2 regions of the Fictibacillus marinisediminis genome follow, and region 2 is predicted to be linked to the other one. Evidence: riboswitches for the same ligand, from Rfam matches in the RefSeq annotation. Region 2 holds a riboswitch; the other holds the start of a gene.
The links. Region 2 has a riboswitch for S-adenosylmethionine ahead of mtnW (2,3-diketo-5-methylthiopentyl-1-phosphate enolase). Riboswitches for the same ligand answer to the same signal wherever they lie in the genome.
Positions count from the first base shown of each region.

Region 1 (6,459 bases), 630 kb from region 2:
CCGGATGGAACATTAACGCAGCATCAATGCCGTCCAGTAAACCGTGTTTCACAAAGCTTCCCTTCGCACTTCCGTTCTCTCCGCCTTCTTCAGCAGGCGTTCCAAAAACAGCTACTTCTCCTCCGATCTCATCGATAACAGAAGCAAGAGCGATGGCCGCTGCCACACTTGATGTACCGATGATATTATGGCCGCATGCATGACCGATGCCGGGAAGTGCATCATATTCTGCTAAAAAGGCAACGGATGGCCCATCTAGAATAGAACGCTTACGGGCAACAAATGCCGTTTCGTGACCGGCCACTCCGCGTTCTACCTGAAACCCCTCTTTTTCGAGCAGCGATGTAAGCAGGCTGGATGCAAACACTTCTTCATTTCCGATTTCTGGATTGTCATGGATCTCGTGAGAAGTTTGAATGTAAGCCGCTTGGTTTACATCAATGTTCGTACGGATTTGTTCCTGGATTTCTCCCGTAGTTCTGCTGATTACAGTCATGATCTCAGATCCTTTCTCTCTATTACTCTCCAATTTCACTTAGCGGTACAAACGTAGGAATGGTTGCACCTTTATAGATTTCTTTAATCTTCTTGGCTGTATCTTTTGATTGATAGATCTTCGCAATTTTTTTCAGCGATTTTTTATTTTTATCTTCAGTTCTTGTTGCAATGATATTGATATATGGCTTTGCAGTCTTGCTTTCAAGGAAGATCGAATCTTTCTTCGGATTCATTCCAGCATCGACAGCAACGCCATTGTTAATGATTGAAGCGGCCACATCAGGAAGCACCCGTGGTGTCTGGCCTGCGACTACTGGTTTAAGCTTTAAGTGTTTTTTGTTCTCCACCACTTTTTTCAGATCACCATTTCCATCAAAGTTCTTTTCCAGTTTGATTAGCCCTGCACTCTGCAGAAGAAGCAATGCACGACCCATGTTCGTAGCTTCATTCGGCAAAGCAATGGTTGATCCAGCCGGGATATCCTTGATGTCCTTGTATTTTTTAGAGTAAACGCCCATAGGCGCAATGACGGTTGTTGCAATTGGTGCTAAATCCAATTTGTGTTCTTTTTTAAATGCGTTGAAGTAAGAGATGGTCTGAAACGCATTGGCATCAATATCCCCGTCAGCCAATGCCTGATTCGGACGGACATAATCGGAGAACTCTACGATTTCCAAATCAATGCCTTCTTTTTCTGCTTTTTTAGCGATATACTTCCACACGTCACTGTCAGATCCGCTGATGCCCATCTTTACTTTTTCAAGCCCCTTTTTATCTCCGCCGCTGCATGCGCTCAAGAATGCCGACATTAAAACCCCGATGACTAAAATGATCAATGAATATTTTTTCATAAGATTTCCCTTCTCCCTTTTTCTCTTTTTATCTTCTTCTAATTTTTCTGGAGAGTATATTTCCGGTACTCTGCAAGCCTTGAACAAGGATGACGAGCAGAACGACGGTGACAATCATCACGTCTGTATCAAATCGCTGATAGCCGTAGGCAATGGCCAGATCGCCCAAGCCTCCTCCACCAACAGCCCCTGCCATCGCCGAAGCTCCGACCAAGCCGATCGTTGCAATCGTAAACGACAGGATCAGTGAACTGAATGCTTCCGGCAGCAGTATGCGAAAGATGGTCTGCCAAGGAGTAGCTCCCATGGCCTCTGCGGCCTCTACAATGCCCGGATCGATCTCAAGCAGGCTGTTTTCCACGAGCCTTGCGATATAGGGGCCGGCATATACAATCAATGGGACAATCGCGGCCGATGTCCCGATTGAGGTACCGACTACTAATCTCGTAAACGGGATAATCGCCACCATTAAGATGATGAACGGTATCGAACGCAGAACGTTTACAATCGCGTTCAAAACGTTAAAGACGGCCAGGTTTTCAAGAATGTGGCCCTTCCTCGTGACTACGAGTACTACCCCAAGCGGAATGCCGATTACAGCCGAGAACAATAAGGAAAATCCAACCATCGTTAAGGTATCACCGGCCGCATTTAAAATGTCCACCCAAAATGTACTCCAATCAACTTGCATAAGGTGCAACCTCCCTTATTTCGACTTCACTCTGGTTCACGAAAAAGATTGCTCTTCGGATTTCCTGTTCGTCCCCGAAAAATTGAACGACAAGGTTTCCGAAAGGAACGTCTTGGAGTTCTGTGACATGGCCGTATAGAACACTGACGTCCACGTTGAATTTTTTGGCAATCTGTGACAGCAGCGGCTGTCCTGTGGATGCTCCGGTAAATACGATCCTGAAAATCTGATGATTCCTGTCCTGCTTTTTCAATAGGTTTTTAAGGGACTCAGGCAGTTCATCCTGAAGAACCGAACTGACGAAACGCCTTGCCGTCTCAGTCTGTGGCCTGGCAAACAAATCAAAAACGCTCCCCTTCTCGATCACTTCGCCACCCTCCATCACAGCAACGGAATCACATATCTCCCGGATGACGTTCATCTCATGGGTGATGATAAGGATCGTAATGTTGTATTCCTTATTGATTTTTTTCAGAAGCTTTAAAATACTGGAGGTCGTCTGCGGATCCAATGCCGATGTTGCTTCATCACACAATAGCACTTCCGGATCAGTGGAGAGCGCCCTGGCAATGCCTACCCGCTGTTTTTGTCCGCCGGAGAGCTGGTCGGGATATTTATGCCCATGCTCGGACAAGCCCACAAATTCCAGCAAGTCGTTCACCTTCTCTTTAACGAATGATTTCTTCTTGCCGAGAAGATAAAGCGGTGTCGCAATATTATCAAATACCGTTTTTGCGTTCAGCAGATTAAAATGCTGAAAAATCATGCCGATATTTTTTCGTTTTTTTCTCAGTTCCTTCGGAGACAATCTCGCCATGTCTTCCTCTCCTACTAAGACGTGCCCTGATGTCGGCTTCTCCAAAAGATTCACACATCGCAGCAAGGAGCTCTTTCCTGCTCCGCTGTATCCCACAACACCATAGATCTCTCCTTTTTTTATCTCAAAGCTCACATTGTTTAACGCTCTTACTTGGCTTTTGCCACTCTCATAAATTTTGGTTACCTCTTCAAATCGAATCAATGATGTGATCTCCTTTCTCGCTACTGTTAAAACATCAAAAAAAGCCTCTTCTTGAAAACAAGAAGAGGCCTGAAGCATCGAAATGAGTGGCTGATCTCTTCTTATCTTCCAAGCGCTAATCGCTTGCCGGACTTGGCACAGTATTCCCATTAAACCGGAAACCCGCTGCCGAGGCTTCAAAGGGCCAATCCCTCCACCTCTCTGGATAAGAAACAAATAATGTTCAATTAAATAAAAAAATCTCTTCTTAAAGAAAGAAGAGATTTTGTATCCATAAGGAAACGAGCTGCTCTTCTTATCTTCCAAGCCCCTTAAAGGAACTTGCTGGAATTGGCACAGTGTTTTTCAAAAGAAAAACCTGCTGCCGAGGTATCATAGGGCCATATCCCTCCACCTCTCTGGATAAGAAACACGTTCATATTTACTTGATGAGATCTATCTTATACCATGATCTAAGTCGATGTCAAATCTTTTTTCGGAGTTCTCAGATCGGAATAAAAACACTGAAGCCATAAAAGCCAGCCACATTGCTCCTCCGGCAACTCCAGCCAGTACATCCGTAATATAGTGAATGCCAAGATAAATTCTGCTCCAGCAAATAAATCCAAGGTGCACCGCCAATATACAAAATTTCGTTCTAACAAACTTTTTTGATAAGAGTGTAAAAAGACCATAAAGAGCTGTTGCATTCATCGAATGAGCACTCGGATATCCATACCTTATGTAAAAAGGCTTAGTGGATGGAGGCCGCTGCTTCCAATTCTTTCTCCAAACAGAGTTAATCAAACGGCATCCGATCAGGTTGGCTATTAATAAAAAAACAATGTTTCTCTTTCCTTTTTTCCTGTATCTGTATGCAGAATAAATAGTGGCAGGAATCAACAGAAATCCAGAACCAAGAAAAGAGTAACTTCTCAGAAAGAAATCCACGAAACCTCCGCCCCGTGCTGAAAATATAGCCAAGCTTCCGATTCCGTCGAGTTTCATCCAATGATCATCATTACGAAGCCTGTTCATTAGTCTTAAAGCTAAAATACCCATTATCATAACGCCGCTTACAATTGCCATATTCTCTTTTTTCATATCCGCCCTCACTTTAACTTGCTTTTTATGTACATATCCTTTCATGTGGAGGACTATTTTATGCGTTCAGGTATACTCTATTGTTAAAGTTTCACCGCATCTTTTTCTAAGAAAACCATAATGCTGCCCTGTTCTATTTTTTGCACATAACGCTCAGCCGTCCGTTCTGAAAGATCCAGGGACATGAGAACTTCTTTTAAATCATCCTCTGAATCTTCATTAAACATGGATGCAAATGGACCAGCAGCAAGCAGCGGACCAATACCGGGAACACCAAGGCCTGGGACCGCGATGGCTCCGCCGATACCAGTCAGAAAACCTGCAATGGTTCCATAGGCGGCTTCGTTTACATCTTCGTCCAGATGTTCTTCTGAAACATTCGTTTTATCGGCAACACGATCCATCTTTCCATCATCTTTAGCAAGGATGGAGATGTCCTTTGCACTGTATCCTTTATTCACCAGGGATTGTATACTATCAACAGCTTCGTTCTCTGTTTCATACACTCCAATCACCATTTTGCTCATATGTATGACCTCCTAATCAAAGTCTGATTTTATTACTAGTATTTACCCCAACCCTATATCTGTAAACAGGTGTCATCATAAGGATAAGATAACTCCCCTACAAATTCCGGGGAGCTATAGATGGTTTTCTCTTTTAGGATAGACCGGCTCTTTGAAAAATATATTCCTTTTGATCCGCCTCTTCCCTTGTGTCTCCCAGTACGAGGCCCTGTAGAAGCGTGTCGGCATCTTTATAAGGGCTTTCACTGCCATTGTAGATCGACAGCGGAATGAAATATCCATCTTCAATCCCCCGTTTCACTTCATCATACAGGGGTTCTATACCGCCCTTGGATTTCCAGGAAACGAATTTGATTACCTTTTTACCGAGCTGTTCTTCAATACTTTCTCTCAGAAGAAGTGCGGCGGTAGAACCGTTGACTCTATAATTTAAATCAAAGGCCATTTTCCTTCCATCAGCCGTTACCGCAATGTCAAATCCAGCAATCCCTTTATAGCCTCTTTTACAGCCTTCTTCCATAATTCTTCTCCCGACCTTGATGACCTCATCATCGGGTTCTGACTCTTTATCGACCCAGTTTCCTTTATATTTTCCGTCTTCCGTAATATTTTGGACCGTACTGCCCAGATAGATCAGACGGTCATCTGCTGTACAGGCAAACTGAACGCAGTAATTGTGCTCGATCTCCAAGTACTCTTCTATGACGATTCCTTCACAGGAGGCGAAAAAGTTTGCTGCCCTGTCAATGTCCTCCTGATTTTTGCAGATAAATACATCAAAACCCGCCGCATTTGCCTCATTTGTCGCTGCCTTAACCACACATGGAAATGGGAAGGTTTCTAATTGATCATGAAGATCTGCAGCTGTTGTTGATTTTCGTTTCGGAGCATGTCCAGAAGGAACCAGCTCTTCTAAATTAGCTTTATTGTTTAAATACTGAACAAGGCGCGGATCAATCCAATAATTCTCTGATGACATTTCTTCTTCTGGGTGAATATGCTGAACTACCATCTTCTTCTGCTCTTGTTCTAAGCGGCTGAAAATGTTTCGATAATCCGCCTCTGTCGAATATTCGTGTACAGAAAAACGAAGCTGGAGACCCGCCCGTTCATACAGCTCCGTTGCTTTTTTGGTAGTTACCGACCTGTTGCAGATGACCGGCATGCTTCCCAATACCGCAAACTGGCTTCCCGTCAGAAGATCAAGCTTTACTGGACAATCGGGAATCCACTTATTATGAGCAAAGGAAGGCCTCGGATTAAAAATGAGATCCGGACCGTAAATTTCAGAAAATGTATAACGCGGAACAATTGCTGGTCTGCTTATCTGCATGGATTGTACCCCCTGAACATGCTTGGATTACAGGATAAATACCTTTTTTAGCTTACCCTTAAACCAGCAGCCTTATCATTTAGCAAGCAATGTTTTCCATTTGCCCTATTCTGTTTGAGCTGATGTATACTAGGGAAATGGCAAAAGAGTTAGCTGCCATGGAGGAAATTATGAAGAAAAAGCTGCAAAATCTGTTACCGCTGCTTTCTTTAGGATTTTTGCCGGTTTGCTCCTTGATGTATGATTGGGTCAATCACCCCGGGAGCGAAGTGCATAGCCTAGTTACAACCGTTGACAGGAATATACCATTCTCTGCTGTTTTTATTATCCCTTACCTATTGTGGACCTTATATATTTACGGAACCTTGATTTATTTCTATTTCAAAGATAAGAAGACGTACTTCAAGACACTGTTTGTTTACATTGCAGGCTTGCTGGTCTGCTATACGGTATAC
Region 1 is NZ_JAIWJX010000002.1:982,133-988,591, reverse strand. It holds gene LCY76_RS05465 (M20 family metallopeptidase) at 1-535, opposite strand, end outside; gene LCY76_RS05460 (MetQ/NlpA family ABC transporter substrate-binding protein) at 519-1,349, opposite strand; gene LCY76_RS05455 (methionine ABC transporter permease) at 1,378-2,040, opposite strand; gene LCY76_RS05450 (methionine ABC transporter ATP-binding protein) at 2,030-3,061, opposite strand; SAM riboswitch class I at 3,160-3,273, opposite strand; SAM riboswitch class I at 3,354-3,470, opposite strand; gene LCY76_RS05445 (phosphatase PAP2 family protein) at 3,497-4,144, opposite strand; gene LCY76_RS05440 (YflT domain-containing protein) at 4,228-4,671, opposite strand; gene LCY76_RS05435 (ATP-grasp domain-containing protein) at 4,805-6,004, opposite strand; gene LCY76_RS05430 (phosphatase PAP2 family protein) at 6,175-6,459, shown strand, end outside.
Region 1: it holds a riboswitch for S-adenosylmethionine, as region 2 does, so the genes downstream of both, LCY76_RS05450 (methionine ABC transporter ATP-binding protein) here and mtnW (2,3-diketo-5-methylthiopentyl-1-phosphate enolase) in region 2, are expected to answer to the same signal.

Region 2 (6,459 bases):
TGGAATGATCTTTAATCAGTCTGCAGAACCAAAGCAATGAGGAATCAACATCAGCCATTCCCGGAAGATCCCTTACTGCTACTGATTCCCGAAGGTGATTGACCAGCAGCTCTGTGTCAATGACACAATTGTGATGGACGGAGCCTGTGGCTTCCACCATCTTTTGAATAAATGGACCGTCGGCGTTCGGCTGGAAATCACTCGCTTTAAAATACTTGTCATTATCCACATAATCGATGCTGAACGTGTGGAGCCGCCCTCTATTCTCTGATTTAAAATGCTCTGCCGCAATTGCGGATATCACACTTGAGTCAAGGCCTCCCGATAAAAGGTGGAAACCGGCACATCGGCAACAAGCTGCCGTTGAACAGCATCCACCACCAGCTCTCTCACATTGGATACGGTTTCCTCCAGCGAATGAGGATGACACTCGCTCTTCACGTTCCAATACCGCCAAAGCCTTTGACCGTTTCTATCAAACGTTAAACCATGGCCGGGCCTAAGTTCACTGACTCCTTTAAACACACCATGTCCCGGAGTCCTTGATGGCCCCAGCCCGAAAACTTCCTGAAGACCTTCCCTCTCCAGTTCGGCTTTTACATCAGGATGAGCCAGGATCGCTTTTAATTCCGAACCGAACAAAAGACGTCCTCCCGCTATAGAGTAAAACAGCGGTTTGACACCAAGACGGTCTCGTGCTAGAAACAATTTTTCTTTTTGGGAATCCCAGATCGCAAAAGCAAAGATCCCATTAAAGTGATCAATACAGCTTTCTCCCCATTCAATATAGGAAATGAGAAGCACTTCGGTATCAGAATGACCTTCAAACTGGTACCCTTTTTTCAACAGTTCTTTTCTTAAATCCTCGGTGTTATAAAGCTCACCATTATAACAAAGTGTGCAAGGGGCGTTCTCTTCCCCCCTCGTCATCGGCTGTGCGCCGCCTTCAAGATCCACAACCGCCAGCCTTGCATGGCCGAAGCCTGCATGAGTGCGGCTCCATACGTTCAAAGCGTCCGGCCCGCGCTTCGATAATGTAGCTGCCATTTTAATCAATGTTTTATTTTCCTGTGAAACGTCGCGCTTCCAGTCTATCCATCCAGTAATCCCGCACACCGTCATCACCCTTTCCATTCGGATGCTGATTCATCCTTCCATAAGCGCCCAATACTTACTTTATGCAGGTAAGTGAGAATGGTTCACCGGTATGAGTGTGTAATTATTCAAGATTGAAAAGCTTGCAAACCAGCCATTAAAAAAACTGCAGCAAAGGAAGCTCCCTTTGCTGCAGTCAAGTGTGTAGCCTGATTATTTAACAGCTGTTTCCTGTTTATCGTAGATGGGCACCCAGCCTTCCTTTGATTTAAAGATTCGGACGGCCACAACTTTGCGGTCATCCATGAGTGTAAAGTAATGGCGATAGTTTTCAGGTACAGAAATGAGATCTCCTGGCTCCAGCTCAACGTCAAAAAATCGTCCCTCTGGCCCTTCAATCGCAAAAATACCGTGTCCGCTCACAATAAATCGTACTTCATCATCGGAATGGTGATGCTCTGCCAAAAAGTTTTTAAGCAGCTCATCAAGATTTGGAGTATCCGGTGACAGGGCAATTATATCTTCTGTCACGTATCCTCTTCTTTCTGACAGTTCATCAATTTCTTTTCTAAAGACCTGAATGATTTCTGCTTTCTCTTCATCACTTAAAGAATAGTTTTCTTTCAGGTGTGCAGGAAGTTTTTCAATATCCCAATTTTCGTAGATTACTCCCTGGCTTTCAAGATAATCACTAACCTTCTTAAGTTCTTCATACCTTTCATTGTTATCATGAAAACGTAATTGCGCCATATGGCATCCCCCTATGCTCGTTTTATATAAGTGATGGTTGTCCACCATGAAACTGCATTAATGATTTCATTTTAATATGATAGGAAAATAGAAACTCAATTGCTTCCAAGTGCCTTTTCGCCTCAAATCCCGATTTGCCCCAAACGGTGATTCCGTGGTTTCGAATAAGGACAGCTCTTGTATCAGGACCGATTGCCTTTCCGAAGCTTTCGGCCAATATCTTAAGATCCGCATAGTTCTCAATAATGGGAACCGTGATGGACCCCTCTTCCTCCCAGATGTTAAAGGCCTTGATCAGTTCCTGCCCTTTGAAAGTAACCTGCCCCTCTCCTGCATACAATTCTGAAATCACATTATTGTCCACAGTATGCACATGGAGACAGCAGCCCGCATCGGTCAGCTGGTATACTTTTGAATGAAGACCGGTTTCAGCTGAAGCGCGGAGATGCGTTGGATCAACCGCATTTCCCTCTGAATCCACCAATAGAAAATCCTCAGTCGTCCTTCTTCGCTTATCCTTTCCGCTTGCGGTAACCAAGAAGGTAAGCGGTTGATCACTTACCTTAATGGACAGGTTTCCGCTTGTTCCTGGAAACCAGTCCCTTTGTGCCAATTCATCCTTAATGTCCGCCAGTTCTGTCCATAGCGCATCAAGCGTACTCAAACTCTCACTCCCTTTTCTTCAAGATACTGTACAATCTCATAAAAAGTAGAGAAAGGATCGTATGCAATGCTGAGTTCTTCGCATTTCTCGATCAGGAAATCTCTGGCAAACACTTTATCCGCAATCTTGGCGGCCTGCAGGTCTGTAATGGAATCACCGATCACAATTTTTTCATAACGGGAAGAATCGTAGCCTCTCAGTATAGTAGGTTTACAGCATCCACAATCATTGCTGCAGGAGGAATCGCAGGAATGCGGCCAAAGAATCTGTATCGTCTCTCCCTGAAAATTACTCCCGTTGCAATAAATCTTATTTTGATTAATTATTCCATCAAGCATTGGATAAACGAAAAAATCAATTCCACCGCTGACGATAAACAGTGGGATATTGTGTTCTTTTGTATAAGCTGCAAATTCATTAAATCCTTCTCGAATTTTTGCTGTTGAGAGGACATAGCTCACAATCTCATTCTTCCTGTCGGATGGAATAAGGGAAAAGAGTTTCTCTACACCTTCCCGGATAGAGATCTCCTGATTTAGAATTTGATCTTTAATGAGTTCCCAGCCGTTCGGAGCAAAATTCTTCATGATATCGATAATATTATCTTTTTCGGTAATCGTACCGTCAAAGTCACAAAAGATAATTTTCGTTTTGCTCATGCTTTTACCAATCCGCCCCACAACTCAAGCGCTTCCTTTAAAGGTTTACTTTCCTGGCTGATCTGTTCAAGAGATTTGTTTAGCATCAATCCATCGATTGCATCGCGGAAAGCTCTGCCGCCGTCCACAGCTCCTCCTGGATGGCCGTGAACACCCCCACCAGCATTAATAATGCTTTCAATGCCAAAATCCTGAAGCAAGAGCGGTGTTAAACCAGGATGGATTCCTGCTGATGGTACCGGGAATGCCCCTTTCCAGTTTGCATCCTTCTCAGTCAGTTCGCCTGCAATGCCGATTGCATCTTCTTTTCGAAGAGCGACACTGCCATATGGTGACGGGAACAATACGAGATCCGCTCCTGCAAGGCGGAGCAGTTTACCAAGAAGCAGACGGTTGGAGATACCATAAAATTCCGATGGTGTAATCGCGCCTGATACGGCAGGATGTGCCATGATCGGAAGGCTAATGTCTGGATCTTCTGCTAAACTTTGCAAGACGTCAAGCCCATAGGCGAAAACGTTAAAGAGTAATGCGCTTGCCCCTAGCTCTGCCGCTTTTTTTGCTTTATCTTTCAGATCATAGGTTCGCCCTGTCAAATTCACCGCATACAGTGTCTTATGTCCGGTCTCTTGTTCAGTTGCCGTTAATACTTCTTTAGCAGCTGTTATTCGTTCTTCAAATGGTGTCAGCGGATTATCAAACAGGATTTCATCATCTTTTACGAGATCCACTCCGCCCAGCGCTTGTTCCTTCAGCTGATTCTTGAAATATTGAAGATCCCTGCCGATCACACCTTTAAAAATACTCATTAGAAGAGGCCTTTCAAAAACCCCCAGCTGATTGCGAATTCCATCAATTCCAAAAGAAGGTCCAGGAAAAGCCGAAGCCAATTCAGGGGAAAAATCAAGATTGATCAGCTTTACTTCTCCATCCAACGATAGTTTACCGAAAACAGTCGTCAAGATCGCCGGCAAGTCCGGTGTGAAGTTAGCGGCAGGATACGCGATTTTAAGAAGAGCCTGTTTTCTGGACGAGCCAAAGTATTGATTTACCCTCGTATCTTCGGGCAATTCATTGATTTCCACTACGTGGCCTTTATGGTTTCGCAGCTGTTCTTTCTGAAGATCCGGCAAGTCCGTCCATGAACCGACCGTCAGTCCGAGTGCAATTCCTTCAGCTTTTTTCTCAAAGTTGCCTTTTGGATCATGAACCAGATAGGTTGCAGTTATTGTCGACATGCTGAAATCCCTCCGAAAGCATAGATTTATTCCAATAAAAAACCTCTTCCCGAGGGAAGAGGCATAATAAACAAAAAGATACCGCTCCCTCTTATCTGTCAGCTGCCGCTGCAAGAATTAGCACCGTTTTTATCCTAAAGGATAAGCCGGTTGCCGGGCTTCATAGGGCTAGTCCCTCCACCTGCTCTTGATAAGAGAATAAATAAAATTATTCGAATGTTAGAATTACTTGTGATTATGACAGGTTACAAAAAATCTGTCAATCTCTTAAATGTACAACACTATCAAAATAATTTCAGCTGGGCAATCCGAACAACGGCTTCCTTCAGCCTGTTCTCATCCGTTAATAGCCCTGCTCTAACATAACCGTCTCCTTCTTTGCCAAAACCGATGCCTGGTGCAACAACGACATGTGCATGCTCCAGGAGATAATCTGCAAAACTTTCAGAGGTGAACCCTGAGGGAACAGGGAGCCAACAGAAGAAGGATCCTTTAGGGGCAGTCACATCCCAGCCGATCTCCCTCAATCCTGAAATAAACACATCACGCCGTTTTTCATACATGGAGACCAGATTTTCCACGCACTCCTGCGGCCCCAGGAGTGCTTTAGCTGCAGCTTCCTGTACAGCTGGGAAAAGGCTGACATAGAAGTGGTCCTGAAGAAGATTAATGCTTTCAATCACACACTCGTTCCCGATGGCAAAGCCTACTCTCCAGCCAGCCATGTTATACGTCTTGCTCATCGTATAGATTTCGACACCCTGTTCTTTCGCACCAGGAACCTGCAGATAGCTGACCGGTTTCTCGTTTTCAAATCCGATGGCTCCATAGGCAAAATCATGGACGACTAAAATATTATGCTTTTCGGCAAAGCTTACTGTATCTTTAAAGAACGGCACTGTCGCTACACCCGCCGTTGGATTATTCGGATAGTTCAAGAACATGAGTTTTGCCCGTTCTGCATCCTCTTGTGAGATTTCAGCGTAATCAGGCAGGAAATCATTTTCCTCTTTAAGAGGCATCATGCTCATCTCAGCTTCCGCCATGGCAAGTCCTGACCAGTAATCGGGATATCCAGGGTCAGGGACCAAGGCTAGGTCACCTTTGTTCAAAAAACATTGTGAAATCTCTACTAAACCTGCTTTACCTCCGAATAAGACAGCTACTTCTTTTTTAGGATCAACTTCTACGCCGAATTCTTTCTTGTAATGTTCAGCAACTGCCTCTTTTAAAAAATCATAACCCCTGAACGGAGAATATTTATGATATTGCGGGTTATGAGCAGCCTCCTGCAAAGCGGCCACAATATGCGGAGGAGTGGGCTGGTCAGGGTTTCCCTGGCCAAGGTTGATGATATCATGCCCTTTAGAAGCAGCAGCACTCACCTTTCCTACCAGCTTTGCAAAAAATTGTTCAGGCAGCCGCGATAAAGCTTCTGCTTGCTGGAATTGTTTCACGGTTACACATCCTGTCTTTCGTAATTTTCTTGAAATTCTAATCAATTATGTTATACGCTTAATTAAAATCTGTCAAAACGTTTTAATGGAGGATAGCATGAAACTTACTGTTGCAGCGATACAAATGGATATTCAGCTTGGCAATCCCAAGCAAAATATTAAGAGGGCTTCAAAACGAATTGAACAGGCAGCAATGAAAAAACCAGATGTGATTGTTCTTCCTGAACTGTGGACTACAGGCTATGATCTAGAAAGACTAGATGAGATAGGAGATACAAACGGCGAGGAGATCAAACGATTAATGAGCGAGCTTGCCAGCAAATACCAAGTGAACATTGTTGCGGGTTCCATCGCTAAGAAAACGGATGAAGGAATCTATAACACCATGTATGCCTTTAACCGAAAAGGTAAGCAGATCGGCGAATACAGTAAACTCCATCTGATCCGGCTAATGCAGGAAGAAAAATATATTGCTCCGGGCTCCAGCAAAGGAAATTTCATGCTTGAAAACGTTCCGGCTGCCGGTGTCATCTGCTATGATATCCGTTTCCCCGAATGGATTCGCTCCCATATTCTTGAAGGCGCCTCTATCCTGT
Region 2 is NZ_JAIWJX010000002.1:1,608,700-1,615,158, reverse strand. It holds partial or broken gene asnB (asparagine synthase (glutamine-hydrolyzing)) at 1-1,134, opposite strand, end outside; gene LCY76_RS08765 (1,2-dihydroxy-3-keto-5-methylthiopentene dioxygenase) at 1,309-1,845, opposite strand; gene LCY76_RS08760 (methylthioribulose 1-phosphate dehydratase) at 1,868-2,509, opposite strand; gene LCY76_RS08755 (2-hydroxy-3-keto-5-methylthiopentenyl-1-phosphate phosphatase) at 2,506-3,168, opposite strand; gene mtnW (2,3-diketo-5-methylthiopentyl-1-phosphate enolase) at 3,165-4,406, opposite strand; SAM riboswitch class I at 4,495-4,603, opposite strand; gene LCY76_RS08745 (pyridoxal phosphate-dependent aminotransferase) at 4,691-5,863, opposite strand; gene LCY76_RS08740 (carbon-nitrogen family hydrolase) at 5,949-6,459, shown strand, end outside.